Regions from separate parts of the Paenibacillus sp. R-74696 genome, predicted to be linked through region 2. Evidence: predicted binding sites of a transcription regulator. Region 2 holds the regulator's gene; the other holds the start of a gene.
What was found. The regulator LexA, encoded in region 2, represses DNA repair genes until DNA is damaged. The targets are predictions, from matches to a motif close to CGAACATATGTTCG.
Positions count from the first base shown of each region.

Region 1 (6,493 bases), on a different contig from region 2:
TCAAATGATATATTTCATCCCCTAGCGAATGGTCGCATTCGCCCGACAGCACAAAAATAATTTCCTCACAGTTTGGGTGCCGATGACGCCCATTTTCCTGGCCTGCATTAATGTATACCTGCCCAAAAGTCATTTGGCCCGCAGGATCGATTTCTTGCCCATATAGCCATGCTATTTTGCCCCAGCCCATATCCAGCACGTGCTGCTCCTCATTTAAATCCGCCGCTTTAACCATACTGTCCCTCCTTGTTTCGTGCAAGCCTTCCATGCTTTCCGCACTTCAATTGCTTGACACCTCAACACTTCAAGCATTTAGCTCAAGGTGATTGCAGGTTTATTTTAATTCAACCAAGTTGAATTATCAACAACTTTATTGAACCATTTTCAACTCAGTCCTTTTATGATACGATAGAGGGCAAGTATGACAAATAAAGGTGTGTGACTGATGAGCCTCGGCAAAAGAATCCGGCTGATCCGCATGGAACAGAAGCGAACGCAGGAAGAAATTGCAAAACAGTGCGGCTTTACGAAGAGTCTCCTGTCCAAAATTGAAAACGATCTATCCGCTCCTCCGGTGGCGACACTGATGAAAATTGCCGGAGCTTTAGGCGTCCGGGTGTCCGACCTTATTGAAGAGCAGAGCGCCAATGCGACCGTATTCAATTCTAGCCTGCAGTACAGCGATAAAGACAGCTGGCTCCGGACAGACAGAGGGTATTCCTTCTACGCGTTTGCCAGCGAGCGCAGAGACAAGCTGGTCCAGCCTTATTTGATTACGGCCCGCAAAGGCGAGGTCAAGCCGCACGGCTTCTCCCATGAGGGCGAGGAATTTATTTATATGATCAGCGGCGAGATGACGTATAAGGTTGGTGCGACTGAATATTCGCTGCATCCCGGGGATACGCTTTATTTCAATTCGCTGGAGGAGCATCTCCTCTGCCCCGTATCGGACGAAGTGACGTACATGGCTATCTTTACGCAAAAATCACTGGAGCAATAACGGCGGCTGCCAGAGACGAGCATTTATTTTTTCAATGAAAACGGAGGAATCAGGGTATGAAATACAGACGCGTTGGTTCAAGCGGCATTAAAGTAAGCGAAATCGGTCTTGGAAGCTGGCTCACCTACGGTACAGCTACCGAGCAGAAAGCGGCTGACGCTTGCATTCAGCAAGCCTTTGAAAGCGGCATCAATTTCTTCGACACTTCCAATGCCTATAACCGCGGCGAAGGCGAGCGGGCGCTCGGCGCTGCCCTGCGGCCTTTCGAGCGTTCCAGCTATGTGCTTTCGACGAAGGTCTTCTTCAATATGGGTGACGGTCCCAATGATGGCGGCTTGTCACGCAAGCATATTATGGAGCAGTGCGATGCCAGCTTGAAACGTCTGGGCACGGACTATATCGATATTTATTTTTGCCATCGCTATGATCAGAATGCTCCGCTGGAAGAGACGCTGCGGGCGCTAGACGATTTGACGGCACAAGGCAAAATTTTGTATTCCGCTGTCAGTGAATGGAGCGCCGCTCAAATCGCTGATGTGACCGGCATTGCAAAGCGGCTGAACCTGCGTCCGCTCATTTCCAACCAGCCGATCTACAATATGTTTGAGCGATATATCGAGCAGGAAGTCATCCCTGTCAGCGAGCGGGAAGGCCTTGGCCAGATCGTCTTTTCGCCGCTGGCACAAGGCATTCTGACCGGAAAATACAGAAAAGGCCAGCAATTGCCTACAGATAGCCGCGCTGCCAATGATTCGATCAACCATGTGCTGAAAAGCTATTTACGGGACGATGTCCTTGACTGCGTAGAACAGTTGGACGGGCTGGCTAGCCAGCTTGGCGTCTCCATTTCCCAGCTCGCGCTGGCATGGGTACTGCGCTTGCCGGGCATCAGCTCCGCTCTAATTGGCGCGAGCCGTCCACAGCAAATCGTCGAAAACGTCAAAGCTGTCGAGCTGGAGCTTTCGGCAGATGTTGTCCAAGAAATTGAAGGCATTTTGGAGCAAGTGAAGCATTTCGCGCCGCTTAGATAACAGCTGCGTGCGCTAAATTCTGCTGCGTGCTGTATATTTTCCAAAAGAAGAACCCCTCTCCCTGATCAAGCAGCGTTCGGCTTGCCGAAACTGCTATAGCTCAGGAGAGGGGCTTTTTTTTCGTTTAGAGAACGGTGCTTTTCTTGGCTCTTGCTCGCTTAAAGATCAGGATCAATCCCTTTTGTTTCTTTACCTAGAAAAGCAACCGCCAGCGCACCGCATACGATCGCCACAAAGAAAATAATGAACACCGTTTGAATCGATGTGCCGCCTGCCACGAGCATCCCCACCATGTAAGGGCCAATGATGCCCCCGATCCGGCCAAAGGAAGCGGCAAAGCCTGCTCCCGTTGCGCGAACCGCCGTCGGATATTGCTCCGGCGTGTAAGCATACATCGCTCCCCAAGCGCCAAGGTTGAAGAAAGACAGGCAAGCTCCGGCAGCAAGCAGCATACCTTCTGTCGTCGCGCTGCCGAACCAGATGGCACTTACCGCCGTCAGCAGCAAATAGGTGACCAGCACAAATTTGCGCCCCAGCTTCTCGATGAAATAGGCCGCTGTAAAATAGCCCGGAAGCTGTGCCAGTGTAATGAGCAGCACATATTGAAAGCTTTTGACCAGCCCGAAGCCTTTCAGCACCATCACGGTCGGCAGCCACAGAAACATGCCGTAATACGAGAAAACGACCGTTAGCCACAGCAGCCACAGCATGATCGTGGAGCGGCGATGCTTCGGCGACCAAATCGCCGCCAGCCGCTCGCGCAGTGGCAAAACTTTCCCCTTTTGCGCCACATATCGCGGTGAATCCTCTATTGCTCTGCGCAGATACAGCGCGTACAGTGCTGGAACCGCTCCAATAATAAACGCCGCTCGCCAGCCATAGGCCGGTATAATAAAATACGAGACGAGCGCAGCGACAATCCATCCGCCTGCCCAGAAGCTTTCCAGAAGCACAATCGCTCTCCCTCTGTCCTTCACGGGAACCGACTCGGACACAAGCGTCGAAGCGACGGGCAGCTCGCCGCCGAGTCCAAAGCCGCCTACGAAACGCAAGAGGCACAGCACGGTAAAGGTGCCCGCCAACGCGGACAGGCCGCTCGCCGCCGAGAAAATGAGCAGCGTCCACAGCAAAATCGTCCGGCGTCCGTAGCGGTCCGCCAGCGCCCCCGCCGCTGCCGCTCCCACCGCCATGCCGATGGAATTAATTGCAGTCAGCTGTCCGATCTGCTCGGTGCCAAGCCCCCATTCTACGCTCAGGGCAGCCACGATAAAGGACAGCATGCCGACATCCATCGCATCGAACATCCAGCTGAGCCCGGCGCTGAACAGCAATTTGCGTTGTTTTTTGTCTTGCAGCAATGATGCCTGTTTCATTTTGTTCTAACTCCTTATGTAAGCATGTGATTTATTTATCATCGCATCTTCTGCCTTATTGGACAAGCTTCATTATTATAACCACCCCGCAAAACGTTAGCCCCTCTCACTTCCCGAAGCAGAATCCAAGCTGGTCGAAATTACCTGCCTGCGAAACCTTGCATAGAGAACATACATTCGGTATATAATACAGCATACGAATAAACGTTCGCGTCATGGTGGTGTAGCTATGAGTGTCCATTCAATCATCGAAACGGAAGAGGATTTGCTAATCATTAAAAAGCATACCTTGCTGCCGATCCTTCTCGAAATGTTAGCTAGGGACATCAACGAATTAAAAATGCATCGGAACAAAATTATTTATAATCATATCCTTTTTTATCTCAATGAAATGGAACAAAGCATCTATCTTGAACTGCAAAGCATTAAGAAACAAATGAAAGAACGGAATATTAAAGCGTTAAACACCGAGATGAATGCGCGGGGGGTCCATGTTGAATATAAAGTTCGCGGTTATATCCACCATTTCACCATGCTGAGAAGCTTAGTGAAAGCTGAGCTAATGACCATGCTGATGAATATGCGGAGGCGGTTGGAATGAGGGAAACAGCTGAAAGGGTTATATTGCTCGCAGATTGTCAAAGTTTTTACGCAAGCATTGAAAAAGCCAGCCATCCGGAGTGTAAAAATAAACCCGTTGTTGTGGCTGGCTCTGTTGAGCGCCGATCGGGCATTATTTTAGCGGCTTGCCCCATTGCCAAGCAATACGGCATAACGACAGCCGAACGGCTCGGAATCGCTTTAAATAAATGTCCGGAGCTTGTCGTCCTGCGCCCCCGCATGCAGCATTATATCGATGCCTCTATAATGATTACGGGCATTTATCAGGAGTTTACGAATCTGGTTGAAATTTTCAGCATTGATGAGCAGTTTCTGGACATTACGGCAAGCCTCCCTCTTTTCGGAGACCCTGTTACGATAGCCAAAGCCCTTCAACAGAAGGTTCTCCTGCAGACAGGCGTATGGATAAGGGTAGGCATAAGCTCCAATAAAATGCTTGCTAAAATGGCCACGGACATCTGGGCAAAAAAGAATAAGGATGGTATCTTTACCCTCCCTAAAACAGAAGTCGAAGCTTTGCTGTGGCCGCAGCCGGTCCATAAAATGTTTGGAGTCGGCTCACGCATGACCACCCATTTCACTCGTCTTGGCATGCATACAATAGGCGATATTGCCAGAACGCCGCTTCCGCGTCTCAAGGATCGGCTTCGCTTTCGCTTTGGCAAGCAATCCGATATTCATGCCGAGGTGCTGTGGCGAACGGCCAACGGCATCGATGACAGCCCGGTTACACCTGAAACCTTCAACACCCCGCCAAAATCGGTTGGCCATATGATGACTTTGCCCAGAGATTATATGGAGCCATGGGAGGTAGATACCGTTTTATTAGAGCTGACCGAGGAAGTTTGCGGCGATTGTCGTCGCAAAAAATATATGGGCCATGTCGTCACGGTCAACTGCATGTGCAGTCCCTACGAAGCGCCTACCGGATTTTCGCGCCAAATGAAGCTTCTCGATCCCACAAACCATACCAAAACGGTTTTTGAAGCGGTGAAGCAGCTCTTTTATAAATATTGGGATGGCATGCCTGTACGCCGGGTCGGTGTGACCATCAGCCAGCTCATGGACGATCAAAGCTATCAGCTCACCCTCTTTGATGATCAGATCAAGCTTAGAGCACTGGAGAAAGTGACAGACAGCATCAAAAATCGATACGGAAGCACCGCCATTGTAAGAGCTTCATCCCTTACTGCCGCAGGGCAAGCAGCGGATAGATCCATAAAAATCGGGGGGCACTACAAATGAGCAAAAAACTTGAAAAGAACGGGCTCTGGGAATCTAGCCGCATGATGCTTCCACAGCACAAGGAAGCTTACATCCTACACCAGCAGAATTTGCGAAAGAACTCACGTCCACAATTGGATGATCAAGAAACAGAACGGCTATTCAGAATCATCGCTGAATCAATGCTGTTCAGGAAGAAGGTTACCTTGGTTTTATTCGGAGAATTTGACAATTTGGAATTAACAGGAGTAGTAACAAAAATTGATCAGCAGCAAAAAAACGTCAGACTCGCTCAAGGCAATGATTTTGTTTGGATAAACATAAACAATATGATTGATGCTATGTTTTATTAGTTTAAAGCTTACCCATTCACCAATTGCAGAATCCAGTCTTTGATATCAACGATCCGCAGTGTTTTGGGCCGTGTATTCGTTCCGGAAATGATTAATGGGACAAGGGAATCTTTTTCATGCAGTGAACCATGAGATCCCCCTCCGATGTGGGTAGTGGAACTTTCACTGACGAGTTCATATCCGGGTTGGACCGTGACGACAACGTATCTTCCTTCATGAGAATGCATTGCCCCGTATAACCTCGCCAAAACGTCAGGATATATTCCATACTTGATCCGTTTGTTATTTATCGTAATATCCACAAGGTCTCCCGGTTCGCCCGATAATGTCCACGACTGCCCATATTCATCGCTGAGATTTCCTCCGGGACGATAAGAAAAAGTGTTACCATTTTTCCCCGATGTAACAAGGATATTTTTATCGTCTTTCATGGCAATGATATCGAGTTTGTCCTCATTTTGCAAAAGCTTCACGACATCGGATAACTCCACTTTTGCATCAATCGCATAGACATAAGCCATCCGTTCATTAGTGGAAATCACAATTTGGTCCTCGGTTTTTACAGGTTGATTTAATTTTGCGATGCGGTAATCGTTCAAAAGCGGCATCAATTCAACAGTTGCTGCCTGCCGATCATCATAAACAGCGCTTTGCGCACTGTCACCCATGACGATCCATATAGCATTTTTTACAGCCTGCTCCCACGAACCGTATGCGTTAAGCACGACTTGCAGCGCTTGATCCGCTTTTTCAATTCCACCCAACTGAGCTGGGCCCTTTTTATGCACCGAATGATCATTCTCCGGGAAGTATGCGATGGTTACGTTTGGAAGTTTTTTTTGATTAATCAGAAAAGCAGTGTCTTGAGCGGAAAACTCATTATTCATCCCG
Region 1 is NZ_JBPULM010000045.1:323,526-330,018, forward strand. It holds gene ACSR9A_RS21660 (cupin domain-containing protein) at 1-235, opposite strand, end outside; gene ACSR9A_RS21665 (helix-turn-helix domain-containing protein) at 446-1,000, shown strand; gene ACSR9A_RS21670 (aldo/keto reductase family protein) at 1,057-2,031, shown strand; gene ACSR9A_RS21675 (MFS transporter) at 2,190-3,404, opposite strand; gene ACSR9A_RS21680 (YhjD family protein) at 3,634-4,005, shown strand; gene ACSR9A_RS21685 (DNA polymerase IV) at 4,002-5,270, shown strand; gene ACSR9A_RS21690 (YolD-like family protein) at 5,267-5,602, shown strand; gene ACSR9A_RS21695 (alkaline phosphatase family protein) at 5,611-6,493, opposite strand, start outside.
Region 1: ACSR9A_RS21680 (YhjD family protein) is a predicted target of LexA. The motif match lies at 3,602-3,615, and genes of this name have one in related genera.

Region 2 (6,493 bases):
TGTTCCGATCTATTCTGTATTTTAGATAGCGTATTGGCACTTTCTGAGTTCCAAAGTTCAGCTATATGATTTCTATCAAGCAGACACCGTTCTATACAATTCTATACCATAGAGATATGTTGCTTAACGACACTAGGACGAAGGAATGACCAGCTTCTGCCCAGGCCATATATCTGGTGACGACAGCTGGTTGCGCTCCCGTATTTGAAAGACGGACCAACGTATATCATCAGAACTGTCCGAATATTTACGTGCAATCTCCCATAATGTATCGCCTTGTGCGACTACTACCGTCTGCTCTCCAGCAGACGCTGGTGCAACATGATTCACTGAAGCTTCTGTACGCACCAATAAAAAACCAGAAAACAATACAATAAACAGGGCCAAACACACTGCCAACTTCAAAGCGTAGTTGCTAACTGCAGCCATGTTGATTTGAGATTTCATCTTTGCCACCTTAACAGGCGCTTTCTCTGAAAAAATAGATTGATAGGATTCTGGATAAATGATCATTGCCCTCACTCCCAAACGTTTGTTCTGTTTTGATATTAACACGAACATTTGTTTGTGGTCAACATACAATGCGAACTTTTGTTTTTAGGAACTTATGTTTGTACGAACGGCGGTTCCATGTTATAATTTGAGAAATAAATACTCATATTGCGCTTCGAATGCAGTGCCTGAATCAAAGTTTCAATCAAAAATCTTGTCGCACTCATCATGGAGTGCGTGAACTGGAGTGATCATGTTGTCCAAAGCTTCCAATCGCCAGCAGTCGATTCTGGAATTTATAAAGAACGAAGTTCGCGAGAAGGGTTATCCGCCTTCCGTACGTGAAATTGGAGAAGCAGTTGGACTTGCTTCAAGCTCAACCGTACATGGTCATCTGGACCGTCTGGAGAAGAAAGGACTTATCCGCCGCGATCCGACTAAGCCACGTGCTATCGAGATTTTGGACCAGGAAGATGTCGACGGAATTATACGCCCTGCTGTTACCCATGTACCGATCGTCGGTAAAGTTACTGCAGGTGTGCCGATTACCGCTACCGAGAATATTGAAGAATATTTCCCAATCTCTTCCCATTATGTAGGTGATGATGATGTATTCATTCTTAATGTCATTGGAGAGAGCATGATTGAAGCAGGCATACATAACGGCGACTACGTTATTGTGCGCCAGCAGCAAACCGCTACTAACGGTGATATTGTGGTCGCTATGACAGAGCACGATGAAGCAACGGTCAAAACCTTCTACCGCGAGAAGGATCATATCCGTCTCCAACCTGAGAACGTAACAATGGAACCTATTCGCCTGAAGAATGTTACGATTTTAGGCAAAGTCATTGGCTTGTTCCGGGATTTCCATTAATCGTTTATATTTCATACTCTTCATACATGAAGAAAGCTGCATCCTTGCCCGTATAAGAAACGGGCTGGATGCAGCTTTTTTATTTAGGCAGAGGATTTTTTCCAGCTCTCGATCTTCCTACTCAGACTGCTTCGGTATGACGACACTTAGGAAAACTTGAACAACCCAAAAACTCTCCACGTGCACTTTTACGACGAACTAATGGCTGTCCACATTTTGCACATTCTACACCTTTTCTTATTTGCTTCATAATCATTTTCTCTGTATTGTTTTGTTCTGTGTTGGCATGTGGTATTGGAATCGATGAATCGGCTTTGATCTTCAAAATCATTTCAATGAGCTCTGCTCGATCAATAAGCCGAACCGCATTTGATTTGGCTAATGTGACTGCAGCTTCAGTATATCCACTATTGGAAATGACCCATGCCTCACTTGCCGAATAATGTGCGATAGAAGCCTGTGCTTCTTGAACGGCCTTAATTCCAACATTTTTACTATAACGTTTAGCTTGAACAACCACCCTTTGTGCATCTTTTGTTATAACAAGATCTGCCCCGAAATCACCTGCTGCCTGCGTCACTGTTACCCTGTAGCCATGAGCCTCTAGAAGATGTCCAAGATATTTCTCAAACTGTCGGCCCTCCATCTTATCTATTTCTGCGATACCGGAGCGTTTAAGCTGTTCGTTACGTTTGCGAGCGATGGATATTGCTACAATTGCATATATCATCATAAGAAGCAGCACAAATGCTTGTACCGGGTCCAATTCCTCTTTCTTCCTTCTACGTTTTGCCATATTTAGAACCCCTTCGCTCAACATAATATACCTTATATCGGCAAACATAATAGGAAATTGTACCTAATTATAAAAATTCTATAAAAATCTTCAGTCTACTCACTTCATTTAACTTTTTTTCATCACCATCAGTAGTGTCGAATCAATAACTAACTACATATAAAAAGGCTGACGCGAGTACTACTGATATCTACATCAGTAATGCTTGCGTCAGCCTTCTCCGAAGTTACATTCGGTTATGGGAACTACTTATGCTATTGTTTCATCATACATTCATTCGATGCTGTGAATCTGATCGAACCCAGCGAGGAAGAGCTCGGCATTCCGCACTCAACAGTATAGCGAAGTGAAACTAGTTCCCGTTCGCTGAACTGTGAGACGAGATATAATGCGGCTTTATCTCCCCGCTGCATGGAACTCGATCATTGCTGCTTAATATCTCTGTCTCTATAATGATATTCGTTTCCCTCTGTTTTACATTTTTAATATAACACAGGATACTTATATTTTTTGTCGTTTTTTGTCGAATTACTTACACGTTCGATACTAGTGCCGATTTTTATTGACATAATAATGAAAATGTGTATTAAAAAAGAGCTAACCCATTTCTGGATTTAGCTCTTTTTTAGTAAATGTTCTACTAAAGGCAATTTCCCCTTAGCTACATTTGCTGTGTAACCACCTTCGAAATGCGCAGTTATGGCGTAAAATGTTTTAGTAACCTCTATAATATGCTGTACGTTCACGAGGTTGTTAACATCCAGTGCAACAAATCCCAGTGGCAAAAATATTTGTTTACATGCTTCTAGTGTCGTTATAAATGTAAAAAGGCCCTTAGTGGTATGGAATCTCGGAATATGATAGTTTTTTTTGGGCTGAAATATATCTACAAAAAAAACTTCACCTAATTTGAATGTATCAAATTGCTCTCCATCGATTTCCCCATCGTAAATTCGTTGTCCTAAAATCTCAGTCGTTAGATCCATATGATAATCACTCTACTTACGAAGTTCTTTCGGGATTGGTTGAGCCCCAATGAACCCTTTCCGGTTTCCAGTTGCGACGGAACGTTCAGCGTCTTTTTGCAGTTTCTCTGCAATTTTACGCGCTAATTTTTGCATCATATTCAACACCTCCATCCCTTTGATGAATAATTACCAATACCATCTGAGCGAAGAAAGCTAACGCAATAACATCTGATTGAAAAAATATATTTGACAAAATGAGCAACAAAGGTAAATTCCTTTCACTGCCTCCACTCCAGCAAATCAATAACGTTAAACTCAACAATATCAATATTATCATGACCGTGCCACTTAAGACAATATGTGGAATAATAGATAAAAGAAAAGTTGAGACAACCACACACGTTGTAAGAGACTTGAAATGAAAGCCACCAGTAAACTTTCTAAGTATCCAAAAAGCCACTAGACCGATTAATGACGGTATAAAAGATTCTGTTGCAATTCCAATTATCAATGTGACTACGATTATAGTCGCAGAACAAATCCGATTCCCCAAAGAAAATGCCATCACTTCTACAGACACGTCGCCTTTAGGATCTAACCTTTTTATAAATAGCGCCATTTTTTGTGATATAAATTCTATCATCTTCTGATTCCCTCCTTCTAGAGAGGAAATACAGGGTGCCAAGTATCAATAATACCAAGGGGTACGCGTACAAGGCTGCATCGTAATGAACGGTCAAATATAAGGATGTCGTGATTATTGCCACTGCAGCCAATGTGGATACGGCAAGCATTCCATTCGTTCCGGTGAATAGCTTCTCCTTGCGGCTTAAGTCATGCGGAGGAATGACAATGAAAGTAAATCCGTAATTAAACAATGATAGTAGCCATCCGACCATCAACGAAGCGGCATCTGTGAAAAATTGAATCGCAATAACCCCGTTGCCTCCCGTATTTTGAGCAACAACATCGCTAACACCTAGTGCAGTCACAGCAAAATAGATCGGAAACTGTATGCATACATAGGCAGCATATCCTACTGCTACCATCAAACCAGAATAAACAAGTCTGATTTTAAGAGAATACCGAAAAAACGCTGCAAAGATTAAAAATTGCCCAAATATATCTATGTAGGGAGATAAGCCAAGAACAACCCGGACGACATATGACCAACAGGCGACTCCAACACATATGAAAAGGATATTCCATTTATATGCTGCAAGTGGCTGCCTGTACGATTTAATCATCAATACAACCATCGCAATTGCATCCAATATGCTAAAAAGCAGATAACTCGCTGTCTCCATTTATGGCGCCACCATCTTTTATTTTATTTTGAATTTCGGTTTTTAATTTTAATACATTCATCATTGCATGACCCAACTCTGTTGGCAAGACAGAATTTTAATGTTCTACGAATGTACACGATCATTTCATACATCTCGAAAGACAGCTCCATAGTTGTGATCATATTAGCATAAATATATCTCATACCTGCCGATCTACGGTAAAGGGAAAAGGCATTACCATAAGCATCTCCCTACAGGAAATACCCACTGATAATGCCTCAATGGAATAGAAATAAAGAACCAGTCACCGGAAGATTCCCGGCAACTGGCTGCTTAATCTTTCAAGGTGTTTTGATCCCCGTCTCACAATCAGGGAGTCCAAAGGGATTCCACCTTCTAGAACAATGTCAAATATTGATCTCTTTCCCACTGGTGGACTTGCGTCTTGTACATGTCCCACTCAATTTCTTTCAGCTCGTAGAAGTGAGCCAAAGCGTGCTCTCCGAGCGCACTGCAGATAACATCGCTGCGGAGCAGCTCGTCCAACGCTTCCTTAAGATCAACCGGCAAGCTTGGCACACCGGATTCAATACGCTCTTCCTCAGTCATAATGTAGATGTTGCGGTCTGTTGGAGCTGGAAGAGTCGTTTTGTTCTTGATGCCATCCAGGCCAGCTTTCAGCATAACGGCTAGTGCCAAATATGGATTAGCTGCAGGGTCTGGGTTACGCACTTCAACGCGCGTGCTCAGTCCTCTTGAAGCCGGAATACGGATCATTGGCGAACGGTTGCTTGCAGACCATGCCACATAGCAAGGTGCTTCATAACCGGGTACAAGACGCTTGTACGAGTTGATTGTCGGATTCGTAATAGCAGCCATTGCGCGAGCATGCTCCAAAATACCTGCCATATAATAACGAGCAGTTGCGCTAAGGCCCAGCTTGTCGCTCTCATCATAAAATACGTTGGTGCTGCCTTGGAACAGCGATTGGTGACAGTGCATGCCCGATCCGTTCACGCCGAACAGCGGCTTAGGCATAAATGTAGCGTGCAAGCCATGCTCTCTCGCAATCGTTTTAACAACGAGCTTGAACGTTTGAATTTGGTCAGCGGCTTTAATTGCATCTGCATATTTAAAATCAATTTCATGCTGTCCTGGAGCAACCTCGTGGTGAGATGCTTCGATTTCAAAGCCCATTTCCTCAAGCGTCAATACGATTTCACGGCGACAGTTTTCGCCCAAATCCATAGGAGCAAGGTCAAAATATCCGCCTTGGTCATTCAGTTCCATTGTAGGCTCGCCGCGCTCATCGGTTTTGAACAGGAAAAATTCCGGTTCAGGACCTACGTTCATCGCCGTATAACCCATTTCTTCCGCTTCCTTCAGCGCACGTTTCAGAATACCACGCGGGTCCCCTGCGAACGGTGTGCCGTCAGGCATATAAATATCACAGATCAGACGAGCTACACGATCTTGTGCAACCCATGGGAATACAACCCATGTATCTAAATCAGGGTAAAGGTACATGTCAGATTCTTCAATACGCACATAACCTTCGATGGAAGAGCCGTCAAACATCATTTTATTATCAAGCGCTTTATCCAACTGGCTCATTGGAATTTCAACGTTTTTAATCGTTCCCAGCAAATCTGTAAATTGAAGGCGGATGAATCTTACGTTTTGTTCCTCGGCAATTCTCTTGATATCCACTTTAGTATAGCTCACTAAAAGTCATCTCCCTTGTTTGCTTGATTATAATGGTACGATTGCATCCTAGCGCTTGTGCAAGAAACGCGATAGCTGACCCTGTATAAGCGAGGCCTGACCAGGCCGTTTCTCCAATAGCTGCTGCTTGAGCATGCGGTGAAGCTGGGCATCAGACAGTTCCTTACGCGTAACCTCCGATTGCTCACTAACAATAGTCGCATCTTCGGATTCTTTGGAAACCGGATTCATAACCTGCTTGATTCCAGCTATGTTGACGCCCTTTTCAATTAAAGCTTTAATTTCCAGCAGCCGTTCTACATCATTAAAAGAAAACAATCGCTGGTTCCCAGCCGTCCTAGCCGGT
Region 2 is NZ_JBPULM010000034.1:16,383-22,875, reverse strand. It holds gene ACSR9A_RS16960 (LysM peptidoglycan-binding domain-containing protein) at 133-513, opposite strand; gene lexA (transcriptional repressor LexA) at 749-1,369, shown strand; gene ACSR9A_RS16950 (restriction endonuclease) at 1,491-2,165, opposite strand; gene ACSR9A_RS16945 (dipeptidyl aminopeptidase) at 2,780-3,151, opposite strand; gene ACSR9A_RS16940 (hypothetical protein) at 3,164-3,289, opposite strand; gene ACSR9A_RS16935 (accessory gene regulator B family protein) at 3,267-3,776, opposite strand; gene ACSR9A_RS16930 (hypothetical protein) at 3,721-4,440, opposite strand; gene glnA (type I glutamate--ammonia ligase) at 4,819-6,147, opposite strand; gene ACSR9A_RS16920 (MerR family transcriptional regulator) at 6,196-6,493, opposite strand, start outside.